Regions from separate parts of the Bradyrhizobium sp. 170 genome, predicted to be linked through region 3. Evidence: riboswitches for the same ligand, from Rfam matches in the RefSeq annotation. Region 3 holds a riboswitch; each other region holds the start of a gene.
The links. Region 3 has a riboswitch for cobalamin ahead of metE (5-methyltetrahydropteroyltriglutamate--homocysteine S-methyltransferase). Riboswitches for the same ligand answer to the same signal wherever they lie in the genome.

Region 1 (4,257 bases), 550 kb from region 3:
CGACGCCGTTGGCCCAGGCGGCCCATTCCGGCGAAATCCGCTGCGGCCTTGTCAGGCCGAACACGGTGGCCCCCGGCTGGAACGGATGCGCCTCGGCCTGCGCTCGCGCGCTGGCAACGGGACGCCGCGCCACCGAGGCCGCGGCAACGGCGGCGTTGTCGATGATGCGGTTGCCCAGCATCTCCACCACATCGCTCTCGACCGCGACCGGGTCGGCGGCGACCTCGGCGATCTTCCAGGCCAGTTGGCTCGCGCGCGGGAGATGATCGGCCGATTTGGACGTGCGAACGCTATGCTGTTTCAAGACGCAGCTTCCTTCTGGATTGGATCGGTCATGGTTGGTTGCGCGATCGGAACCGGACGGCCGAATTCGTTGACCGCAACCATCTCGAACGTTCCACGCACCGCGGATTTCCGCCGGCCGCTGATCAGGTCTTCGCGGATCATGTCGACGGCGACCGTCATGGAGCTGCGGCCGACGCGCACGACCTGGGCGACGAGTTCGACGAGTTCGCCGACATGGACGGGCTCATGAAATTCGATTCTGTCCGAAGTCGCCATCACCACGCTCTGGCGGGCGTGCCGCGTGGCCGTGACGAATGCCGCCTTGCCCATCAGGCTCAGCGCATGGCCGCCGAACAGCGTGCCGTAGTGATTGGCCTGCTCCGGAAACACCATCTCCACGAACCGGGTTTCGTTGGGATGGAGGTTTGGCGACGCCGCTGAATGCATTTTTCCTGCTCCGGACGACTTGTTATTTCCTCACGACTTCGCAATATCTACAAACGTGCACCGTCGAAACGGCTGATAAAGCATAGTCTTGCGAAGAAAAGCCGCTTAGTTTGCAAAGTTTGCGAAGGTGATGCGATGAAAAAGACCTTCATGGGCGTGCGGTTGAAAAGACTGCGCGAGGAGCAGCGCCTGACGCAGGCCGCACTTGCCGGCAAACTCGGGATCTCGCTCAGCTACCTCAACCAACTGGAAAACAATCAGCGGCCGCTCACCGTGCCGGTGCTGCTGGCACTCAATTCGGTATTCGGCCTTGACGTGCAGTCGTTCGCCGAGGGCGATGAGGCGCGCCTGATCTCGGACCTCCGCGAAGCGCTGGCGGATCCTTCACTGGGCGAATCGATCGCTATCGCTGAACTTCGCGAACTCGCGCAAAACATGCCCGCGGTCGGGCGCGCGCTGGTCAACCTCAACCGCAAATACCGCCATGCCGCCGAGCAATATGCGGCAATCTCCGCGCGGCTCGGCGACGACCGTCAAGCCGTGGCGGCGGTACTGCCATCCACGCCGTTCGAGGAAGTCCGCGACTTCTTCTATCTGCATCACAACTACATTGCCGAGCTCGACGATGCGGCGGAAGCGATCGCCGGCCGCGTGGAATTGCCGATCGGGCGGATGACGCCAAGCCTGGTGTCGTATCTCGAAAGCCGGCACGGCGTGACTGTCCTGATCGACGCGATCGACGAGCTGGGATCGGGAACGCAGCGCCTGTTCGATGGCCGCACGCGGACGCTGCGGCTGTCGCCGAGCCTTGATCCCGGCCAGCAGGCGTTTCAGCTCGCGACGCAGATCGCCATTCTGGAACTGGACGAGGCGATATGTTCGATCGTCGACAAGGCAAAGTTCACCAGCGACGAATCACGCGGCCTCGCCCGCATTGGCCTTGCAAACTATTTCGCCGGCGCGCTGATCCTGCCTTACGCCGTTTTCCTCAACGAGGCGGAGCGGTGCCGTTACGACATCGAGTTGCTCAGTCACCAGTTCGGGGTGGGCTTTGAAACGATCTGTCACCGGCTGAGCACCCTGCAGCGCCACAATGCGCGGGGCGTGCCGTTCTTCTTCATCCGGGTCGATCGCGCCGGAAACATATCGAAGCGCCAATCGGCGACCGATTTCCATTTTTCGCGGGTCGGCGGGACCTGTCCGCTGTGGAACGTTTATGAGGCCTTCGCCAACCCGGGGCGTATCCTGACGCAGTTGGCGCGGATGCCCGATGAGCGAACCTACCTCTGGGTTGCCCGGACGGTGTCGCACGGCCGAGGGGGCTACGGCGCGCCCGCCAAGACGTTTGCGGTCGCCCTCGGATGCGATGTTCGCCATGCGGAGCGAATCGTCTATTCGCAGGGCCTCAAGATCGATCCGTCACTGGCGACGCCGATCGGCATGGGCTGCAAGGTGTGCGAACGGCCGGACTGTCCGCAGCGCGCATTTCCGCCGGTCGGCCGGGCCTTGCGAATCGACGAAACGCGGTCCCGCTTCGCGCCCTATGCGACGTCATGAGCTGAACGCGGCTGGAATAGCGGGGAAAACGTTTTTCAAGCGGAGAAAGAATCAGCTTCCCGTGCTTTTCATCCCCCTGCGGAAATTTTTTGATCGTCGATCTCCAGCGCCCCATTGACACTCCGGCCCGAATAATACCAGATATAGCCGTCACGGCCCGCCCTATCGCAAGATTTGGTGGCTAAGAGGGAAGTCGGTGTATCGCGTGTTTTGCGAGAATCCGACGCTGCCCCCGCAACTGTAAGCAGTGAGTTGTTCCCGATTTCACGTCACTGATGCGGCCACGCATTGGGAAGACCGGGTACGACGCCGACCTGCGAGCCAGGAGACCTGCCGCGACACCGAAAAACGTCCACGGGCGGGGTGTCCGGCGGTCGCTCGCAGAATCATGCCGGTGCTTTGCGCCGGGCATCCAATGCAGCGTCGCTCCAAGACATCCAGCCCCAACAACACTACGGGGTCTGCCGATGTCGCAATCTTCTCAACTCGTTTCTCCCGAAGCCAAAGCCGCTCCCTTTCTCGCGTTGCGAACCGAATCGTCAGCTTCGCAGGACAGCGCGCCGCCGATGCAGGTGATCCGCCGCAACGGCACGGTTTCGAAATTCGACGCCAGCAAGATTTCGGTCGCGATGACCAAGGCGTTCCTCGCGGTCGAGGGGCATGGCGCGGCCGCCTCCCGCCGCGTGCATGAAATCGTCGAGCAACTGACCTCGGAAGTCGTCGGCGCGCTGTCGCGCCGGATGAGCGAGGGCCGCACCTTTCATATCGAGGACGTGCAGGACCAGGTCGAGCTGGCCTTGATGCGCAGCGAGCACCACAAGGTCGCGCGCGCCTATGTGCTGTATCGCGAGGAGCGAACTAGACAACGCGCCGGACAGGAAGCCGCCAATGCCGCTCAGCCGTCGGGCGAGCCTGCGCTGCGCGTCACGCTGGCGAGCGGCCTGCAGGTCCCGCTCGATATCGCGCGCCTGACGCTGATCATCGAAGAGGCCTGCGCCGGTCTCGACGGCGTTAGCGCCGCAGCCGTGCTCACTGAGACGCAGCGCAATCTCTACGACGGCATCGGCGAGGGCGAACTGGCGCTGGCGTCGGTGATGGCGGCGCGCACGCTGGTAGAGCAGGAGCCGGACTACGCCTATGTCAGCGCGCGGCTATTGCTCGACAAGCTGCGCACCGAGGTTCTGTCGTTCGTGCTTGATGCGCCGACCAGCGCGTCGCAGGCCGACATGGCGGTACGCTACGGCGAATACTTTCCCGCCTACATCAAGACCGGCATCAAGGCCGAACTGCTCGATCCCGATTTGGCGCGGTTCGACCTGAAAAAGCTCGCCGCGGCGCTGAAGCCGGAACGCGACCTGGCGTTTCAGTTTTTGGGGCTGCAGACGCTCTACGACCGCTATTTCCTGCATGAGCGCGGCAACCGCATCGAACTGCCGCAGGCGTTCTTCATGCGCGTCGCCATGGGTCTCGCGCTGCGCGAGATCGACCGCGAGGGGCGCGCCATCGAGTTCTACGATCTGCTGTCGTCGTTCGACTTCATGGCTTCGACGCCCACTTTGTTCAATTCGGGAACGCTGCGGCCGCAATTGTCGTCGTGCTTCCTCACCACCGTTGCCGACGACCTTGATAGCATCTTCAAATCGGTCAAGGACAACGCGCTGTTGGCAAAGTATTCCGGCGGACTCGGCAACGACTGGACCCGCGTGCGCGGGCTCGGCGCCCACATCAAGGGTACCAATGGCGAGAGCCAGGGCGTGGTGCCGTTTCTCAAAGTGGCGAACGACACTGCGATCGCGGTCAACCAGGGCGGAAAGCGTAAGGGTGCGGTCTGCGCCTATCTCGAAACCTGGCATATCGACATCGAGGAATTTTTGGACCTGCGCAAGAACACCGGCGACGACCGCCGCCGCACCCATGACATGAACACCGCGAACTGGGTGCCCGACCTGTTCATGCAGCGCGTCGAGG
Region 2 (4,257 bases), 1.1 Mb from region 3:
CGCGATAGGCCGAGATCCTGAACACGTCAGCCATCACCTGCTCGGACAGCGCCGCCGCCGGCCCGCCCTGCGACACCAGGCGGCCTTCACGCAGCACCAGCACATGGTCGGCAAACCGCGCCGCCAATCCCAGATCATGCGTCACGACAATGACGAGCACGCCCTTGTCGGCGGTCGCGCGCAAATTCTTCATGACGTCGATCTGATGCCGCGGGTCAAGCGAGGCAGTCGGCTCGTCGGCCAGGATGACCGGTGCCTCCACCGCCAGCGCGCGGGCCAGCGCGACGCGGCTGCGCTCGCCGCCGGACAATTCGGTGACGCGGCGATCGCTGAACTCGATCACGTCGACCGCCTGCATCGCCCGCAGCACCGCCTCCGCATCCCTTGGCGACAGCCGCGCCGGATCGGTGGCGCCATGTGGATAGCGGCCGAGTGCCACGATATCCCGCGCCGGCAGCGGCCAGTGCACGACATGCCCCTGCGGCAGATAGCCGAAGCGTTTTGCGCGCTCGCGCAGCGGCAGCGAAGCCAATGCGACGCCGCCGATCTCGATCTCGCCTTCGGACGGGATCAATCCCGCCAGCGCCCGTAGCAGCGTGGTCTTGCCGGCGCCGTTCGGCCCGACCAGCGCCACCAGATGGCCCGGCGACAGCGACAGCGAAACATCTTTCAGCACGACGCGGCCAGCGAGCCGCACGCCGAGCCCCTTTGCGGTCAGCAGTGCCGTTTCGCTCATGCGACGCCTCCGCCGAGCGCGCGGCGTTCGCGCATGATCAAATAGAGGAAGAACGGCACGCCGATGATCGAGGTCAGCACGCCGACCTTGATATCGGAGGTCGAAGGGATGATGCGCACCGCGATGTCGGCCGCGAGCAGCAGCGCGGAGCCTGCGAGCGCGCTCGGCACCAAAAGTCGCCCCGGGTCGTAGCCGATCAACGGCCGCATCAGATGTGGTGCAACGAGCCCGATGAAACCGATGGTGCCGGTGACGGCGACCGCGCCGCCGACGCCGAGTGCGACGCCCGAAATCACGAACAGCCGCAAACGCCCGACATCGACGCCGAGGCTTTGCGCGGTTTCCTCGCCCAGGCTCAGCGCGCGAAACGCATGGCGCTGGCTGAACAGCATGATCGCACCGGCAATGATGAACGGCAGCGCGAGCGTAACGTGCTGAAAGCTGCGGTCCTCCAGCGACCCCAGCAGCCAGAACGCGATCTCCAGCACCACGAAAGGGTTGCTGGAGAGGTTCATTACCAGCGCGGTGGCGGCACCCGCAAAGCTCGAAATCGCCAAGCCGGAGAGAATGAGGATCAAAAGCCCCGCATTGCGGCCGGCGATCGAGAGCAGCACGAACACCGAAACGAACGCCGCACAGATCGCCGCGACCGGCAATGCGTAGGATCGCACGTCGGCCAGCCCCAGCGCGATCACCAGCACGGCGCCGAACGCTGCCGATTGCGGGGCGCCGAACAGCGAGGGCGACGCCAGCGGATTGCGCAACAGGCCCTGCAGCGACGCACCTGACAGCCCGAGAATGGCGCCGATCGCCAGCGCCAGCAGCGTCCGCGGCAGGCGGATTTCGCGCACGATCACCTGCGACACGTCGCTGCCGCCGCCGAACAGCGCTTCCGCCACCGCAAGCGGCGACAGCCGCACCGGCCCAATGCCGAGCGAGATCAGCACCAGCAGCACAACGAGAACGGCAAGCGCCGCGGTCGCGCCGATCCGCCGGCGCGCGGCATCCTCGTTGGTCACGGTTACAGCCTCAACACTCATCGATCGTCCTAAAGCAGTTTTACCCGCCCCGGTACAGGAGCTCAGGCAAGGAGCGGGCAGCAGTGCTCATGCGGCAAAAATAGCGCACTCGTCCAGTTGACATCGCGAGCGCGCCCAAGGCGGATTGACTCGAACTTTGACAAACTTCTACCATAGTTCCTGACGGTTCCCGTTTTGGGGATCAAAAGGGAATGCGGTGCGGGGAAACTCCCCAATTCCGCGGCTGCCCCCGCAACTGTAAGCGGCGAATCCTTCGTCATAGGCCACTGGGAATCTCGGTCCTGGGAAGGCGACGAAGGGTGACGACCCGCGAGCCAGGAGACCTGCCGTCAGCCGTGGTCACACGCGAAGATGTCGGTCGGGGAGTACAGGCATTAGCTTCACCTAAGCTGCTCAAAGCACATGGTGAGACTTGGTTCGCTGTGACGTGCCACTGACGTCATACCGAGGCCTGAACCATGTCTTCCATCATCGCCACGCGGCAGCGCCGCTACTGGCTTGCCTCCAGTTTCCTGATACCTGTCGCGTCGCTCGGCATTTCCGGCGCGCAGGCACAGCAGACGCCATCCGAGCAATTGCCGCCGATCGAGATCACCTCGCCCACCGACCCGAACCGGACCCGCGCCAAGCCGACCTACGATGAGCCATCAACCTCGCGACGCGTCGTACCGGCGGCTGCGCCGTCGACCGGCACGCGGCCCGCGGCAGGGGCCAGCTCGAACGTCGCATCGCAAAGCGTTTCGCAAGGCGCGGGCGGCAGCGGCGGCCGTCAGTTCTCCGGCATCGTCGGCACGGCGTCGACCGTTATTACTGCCGAAGAGATCGCGCATTCGCCGGCCCAAACGTTGCAGGAAATCATCGCGCAAACGCCTGGCGTGCAGCTGACCAGCCTCTATGGCGGCGTCAACGGCGCCAAGACGTCGGTCGACCTCCGCGGCTTCGGCGCTTTCGCCACCTCAAATACCCTGGTGCTCATCAACGGCCGAAGGCTCAACGACATCGACATGGCCGGCGTCGATCTCTCGACCATTCCGCGCGATTCGATCGAGCGTATCGAAATCACGCGCGGCAACAGCGGCGCGGTGCTCTACGGCGACAATGCCGTCGGCGGTGTCATCAATATCGTCCTGAAGAACGGCGTCAGCGGCCCGCCGGTCGCCATGCGCGCGGAGGCCGGTGTCGGCTCCTTCAACCAGCGTATGGCCTCGGTCTCGACGGCGCTGAATTCGGGACCATGGTCGACGTCATTCTACGGCAACGCCATCAAGTCTGACGGTTACAGGGTCAACAACGCGCTCGATCAGCGCAATGGGGTCGGCAATCTCAATTACACCACACCAGACCTCAAGGCCTTCCTTACGGTGACCGGCGACGACCAGAAGCTCGGTTTTCCGGGCGGACGCACCGTCGATCCCTCGATCGGGCTAAATCAACTCGTCACCGATCGCAGGGGCACAAATACGCCGTTCGATTACGGCAACCAGCAGGGCGCCAGCGCGACCGCCGGATTCACCAAGACCCTGTGGGACGGCGCTGAACTGATCGTCGATGGCGGCGTCAGAGATAAGAAAACGCAAAGCGGATTCTTCGGCGCGATACCGTTTGCGTCGCCATTTCCGAGCTTCTCCTCCACCTATAACGACGCATCATTGCAGACCTGGTCGATCACGCCACGATTGAGCATCAAGAACTCGATCCTCGGGGTGCCCTCACAGATCCTGACCGGTATCGATTATTACGATGCGACGTTCCGCCAGGACCGCGGGGCGTTCAAGGGCCTTGCGCCGACCCACATCTACGACCTGTCGCAGCAGACGCTGGCCGGCTACTGGCAGCACACGGTAGGCCTGTTGCCGACGACCGATTTCTCCTATGGCGCCAGGATTCAAAACACCAGCCTGAGCGCCCGGGATCGGTTCGACGCCAACGCGCCCGGTTGCGCCATGTTCTTTAATTGCAGCGATCAAGCCTCCCCGCTGGACAGCAACGAGACCCAGTACGCCTTGCACGTCGGGCTCGAGCACCGGCTCAACAACACATTCTCGGTGTTTGGCCGCGCCGCGCGCGCGTTCCGTACTCCGACCGTCGATGAACGCGTCTCCAGCGGCCCCTTCTTCGTTCCAGGGACCTTTCAGCTGAAAACCCAGACCTCGCACGACATCGAAGGCGGCTTCCGCGTCAAGGCCGGCGCGTTCCAGATGCAATCGAGCATCTACGGTATGGACCTCGAGAACGAGATCCATTTCATCCCAGCGCTGTTCTTCAACGTGAACCTCGGTCCAACCCGCCGCTACGGCTCCGAGACCAGCGCGTCGCTGCGTGTCAGCGACAACCTGTCGCTGCGGGCGGGCGCGGCCTACACGCGTGCTGTCTTCCGCGAAGGGCCGTTCGCCGGCAACGACGTGCCACTGGTTTCCCGCTACACAGCCATGGGCGGCGTGACCTGGAATATCTGGCAGAACTATCTGGTGTTCGACGCCA
Region 3 (4,257 bases):
AACGCGGCGATCAGCCTCAAGCGTGACATTTACGTTATCGATGCCAAAAAGTGTACGGAGTGCGCGGGCCATTGCGACACGCCGCAATGCGCGGTCGTCTGTCCGGTGCCTGACACCTGTATCCCGTCTAAAACAGCATAAGCAGCCCGCGTCCAGAAGGCTTCACCGCTCGATTTCGCGAACGAAGTAGTAGATGTCGAGCTTGAGGAGGCCGCCGACCGCATGGGGCGCATCGAGGTCGATCAACATCGTTATGACTTAAGGCGCTGATCTTCTCCGAGAAGCCCTCGAAGGGCTCTGTCAGAGGACACCGTCAAATTTGTCTCGAATAAGGACGAGGCCGCCTCGATGCTCCAGTCGCCGCGTCGAGGCTTATCGTCGCTGGCTGACGAGCCAAGGCGAGGTGGACGGGGCGTCAAATATCACAAGATCGATTTGCAGGATATCTAAAGCGACGTCACGGCCGAAGCCGAAGAGACGGTCTCCTGGCGCGACGAGATCGGTCCGGAGATCCTGAAGACGTACGAGAAGCTCGGCATCCGCTTCCGTGCACGAGTGCATGGAGCGTAAAGTCATAGCACGATCCCGCCGCCCGCCCTCTCGCCGCTTACTCCAGTTTCGCAAGTCAGCGTGCATCCTGAGGTCCGGAACTGTTCCTGCGATGTCGCGCAGGCCAAGGTCCAGGCTGCACTACTCCCCAAGCGGCGACGGAAACAACGAAGGCGCGCGCCAAAGTCGCTCAGCACGTGAGTGCCTGGCGCACCGAGGAGATCATCTTGACCAACGCCACGGAGGCGATCGAGCTCGCGGCTCGTCGCGGGGGCAGCCGAACACAGGCAGTCCGACCTGATCATCCGTTCGATCCTGGAGTAATCCAGCCTTTGCAATTCCTCAGAGCCTCATGGCACTGTGATCAAACGGATGCCGGCCGAGGATGATCGCAACTTCCTTACGGACGAGTTCGAGAAGCTGCTGACGGAAAAGTCCAGGCTTTGTCGCGATCACGCAGATGTCGAAGCGCCCGGCGCGTTCGTTCTGCTCGCGGAGCTCATCCGACTACGCGAACAGGGTGTTGAGCGGACGCATTCACAAGCGGAGCCTCCACAGATCCACGCGTTTTCACCAGGCCGGGAGTAAGACCGTTGTAGCCCACCTAGTACAGCTCGCAATCGCTTGGGCAATATCGCAGCGACACTCCAGTAGGTTGACGGATCGATCCTCGTGCGCATAATGCCAGCCGTCGTGGTCTCCGGATTTCGTTTGATCCGGAGCTAAGAGGGAAGCCGGTGCAATACCGGCGCTGCCCCCGCAACTGTAAGCGGCGAGCCGCTGTCCAACGAAGTCACTGAAGCCATGCGGCTTCGGGAAGGCCGGACAGCAGCGACGACCCGCGAGCCAGGAGACCTGCCTCGACAATATATCGTCCACGGGCGGGGTGTCCCGGTGTGCGCCAAGCAGCTATCGCTCACGCGATATTCGCTGCATGCGTCCGCCATGGCCTTTGCCCCAATCATGGCGTCTGAGCTATGTCTATTCTTTCGCTTCCCGTTGCCACACTGGGGATGTCACGCATCGGCCCACGACGCGGACTCAAATTCGCGCTCGAGAGCTACTTGGCGGGAAACTCCAGCGAAGCCGAGCTCCTCGAGGCGGGGTGTAAACTTCGTGCCGCTAATTGGGCACGGCAGAAATCCCGCGGTGCGACCGTCATTCCTTCGAATGACTTCTCGTTTTACGACCATGTGCTCGATACCAGCGTAATGGTCGGCGCCATTCCCGACGTCTACGGCTGGACCGAAGATCCTGTGTCGCTCAAGACCTACGTCACCATGGCGCGTGGCGCTCAGGACGGTGGTCACGCTCAGCATGGGCCTGGCGTAGCCGCACAGGAAATGACGAAGTGGTTCGATACCAACTACCACTACATGGTGCCGGAATTTCACCAGGATCAGATCTTTAAGTATTCCTCTCGAAAGCCGATCGAGGAATATGAGGAGGCAAAAAGCCTCGGCTACCAAACGCGCCCCGTCCTAGTTGGCCCAGTCACTTTCCTGAAGCTCGGCAAAAGCGCAGATCCCGCATTCAATCCGCTGTCGCTGCTTGACCGGCTCCTCCCAGTCTATGTCGATGTCCTCCGCGAACTAGCCTCGCGCGGTGCTGAATGGGTTCAGCTCGATGAGCCATGCCTAGTGACGGACGTCGACGAAGCGTCGCGGGCGGCTGTCCGCCGGGCCTATGCTCATTTCGCAGAGGTTGTGCCGGCCCTTAAAATCATGCTGGCCACTTATTTCGGCGCTATCGGCGACAATCTTGAAACAGCCTTGGCCTTGCCCGTTGCCGGGCTTCATGTCGATCTGGTTCGGGCACCCGACCAGTTGGACGCAATTGTCGCCACAGCCCGCAGAGATCTCGTGGTCTCGCTAGGCGTCGTTGATGGTCGCAACGTCTGGCGCTCCAATCTTGCGGCGCTGCTCGACCAACTTGCCCCTATGGTCAAAAAGCTGGGCAGGGACCGTGTTCAGATTGCTCCTTCCTGCTCGCTGCTTCATGTTCCGATCGACATTGAGCTAGAGACCGATCTCGATCCCAATCTGAAGACGTGGCTGGCGTTCTCAGTTCAGAAGATCAAGGAACTTTCGATATTGGGCAAAGCGCTGGCCGGCCATGCTGCCGAGGTGGCCGATGAACTTGCGCTTTCGGAGGACGCAGCCGTGACCCGCGAAACATCGCCCGAGATCCACAATGCGAATGTCGCCGGACGAATGGCCGTGATCGACGATAGCATGCGTCGCCGTCGCAGTGCGTTCACCCAGCGTGCCGACGTCCAGCGCGTCGCGTCGCATTGCCCATGTTTCCAACGACAACCATCGGATCCTTCCCGCAAACGGTCGACGTTCGGAATGCGCGTGCGGCTCATGCGCGGGGAGCGCTGAATGACGCGCAGTACGAGCAGCTTCTGAAAGCGGAGACAGCCCGTACCGTGCAGTGGCAGGAAGATATCGGCCTGGACGTGCTCGTACACGGTGAGTTCGAGCGCAATGACATGGTTCAATACTTTGCCGAGCAGCTGTTAGGATTCGCTTTCACCAAGCACGGCTGGGTTCAGTCTTATGGGTCGCGGTACGTTCGCCCGGCTATCCTGTTCGGAGATGTTTCCCGGCCGAAGCCGATGACCGTTGAATGGTGGCGCTATGCGCAGTCTCTGACCAAGAAACCCGTCAAGGCTATGCTGACCGGACCGGTGACGATCCTGAACTGGTCGTTTGTCCGCGACGACATCTCGCGGAGCGAGACATGCCGTCAGATCGCTCTTGCGATCCGAGATGAGGTCATCGACCTTGAGGCGGCTGGAGCGACCATGATCCAGATCGACGAGGCTGCGTTGCGGGAGGGATTGCCGCTACGCAAATCGCAGTGGAGGAACTATCTCGATTGGGCAGTGGACAGCTCCCGCGTTTGCTCCTCCGCTGTCGCCGACGGAACTCAGATCCATATCCACATGTGTTATTCCGAGTTCAACGAAATCATCGATGCGATCGCAGCAATGGATGCTGACGTCATTTCAATCGAGACGTCGCGTTCTAAGATGGAATTGCTCGAGGCCTTCAAGAGCTACAAAATATCCCAATGAGATCGGGCCCGGCGTCTATGACATTCATTCACCGCGCATTCCCGCAGCGGCGGAAATCAAGCAGCTGATTGTGTTGGCGCGGCAGCGAGTTTCCGATCGGCAGCTCTGGATCAATCCCGACTGCGGACTGAAAACTCGAAGATGGGAGGAGGTGCGTCCCGCGCTCATCAATATGGTGGCCGCCGCGCGCGAGTTGCGGGCTGAGCCATGATGGTGCGGAGCGTTTCGCCAACGCGTTTGTGAATAAGATGCACGCGCTTTGGGGGCTTACGATGTCCTTGCGAGCTCCCAAAGTTCCCAGCGCCTGGGAATGCCGGCCGGCGCCGGCGGAGGCGGTCGCATACAGCCGGCGACAAGCTCGGTTTTCGATCCGACGGCGGACAGCGTGCCGGCGATGCCCGATCCGGTCACATATTCCGAAGTCATTAACGCTCGACGCGAAGCACAGCGCTATTTTTCATTTATCCATCGCGTGGATGCGTCCCATCACAACAATCTATTTTACCGCCCTTACGGAATGTCATACGAAATTGGCGCCTTGGCACGCTCTTCCGGAAGATAATCGAGCGTTGTTGGTGTTTGGGGGTGCCAAATGCTGCTGCGCGACGGCAAACTGTCGCTTGTGT

Region 1: it holds a riboswitch for cobalamin, as region 3 does, so the genes downstream of both, IVB05_RS04940 (ribonucleoside-diphosphate reductase subunit alpha) here and metE (5-methyltetrahydropteroyltriglutamate--homocysteine S-methyltransferase) in region 3, are expected to answer to the same signal.
Region 2: it holds a riboswitch for cobalamin, as region 3 does, so the genes downstream of both, IVB05_RS02245 (TonB-dependent receptor) here and metE (5-methyltetrahydropteroyltriglutamate--homocysteine S-methyltransferase) in region 3, are expected to answer to the same signal.

Annotation. Positions count from the first base shown of each region.
Region 1 covers NZ_CP064703.1:1,038,217-1,042,473, forward strand. The annotation lists gene IVB05_RS04925 (MmgE/PrpD family protein) at 1-304, opposite strand, end outside; gene IVB05_RS04930 (acyl-CoA thioesterase) at 301-732, opposite strand; gene IVB05_RS04935 (short-chain fatty acyl-CoA regulator family protein) at 868-2,289, shown strand; cobalamin riboswitch at 2,426-2,642, shown strand; gene IVB05_RS04940 (ribonucleoside-diphosphate reductase subunit alpha) at 2,757-4,257, shown strand, end outside.
Region 2 covers NZ_CP064703.1:489,334-493,590, reverse strand. The annotation lists gene IVB05_RS02255 (ABC transporter ATP-binding protein) at 1-736, opposite strand, end outside; gene IVB05_RS02250 (iron ABC transporter permease) at 733-1,776, opposite strand; cobalamin riboswitch at 1,923-2,122, shown strand; gene IVB05_RS02245 (TonB-dependent receptor) at 2,235-4,257, shown strand, end outside.
Region 3 covers NZ_CP064703.1:1,591,276-1,595,532, forward strand. The annotation lists gene IVB05_RS07665 (4Fe-4S binding protein) at 1-141, shown strand, start outside; gene IVB05_RS07670 (hypothetical protein) at 922-1,137, shown strand; cobalamin riboswitch at 1,227-1,427, shown strand; partial or broken gene metE (5-methyltetrahydropteroyltriglutamate--homocysteine S-methyltransferase) at 1,527-3,842, shown strand.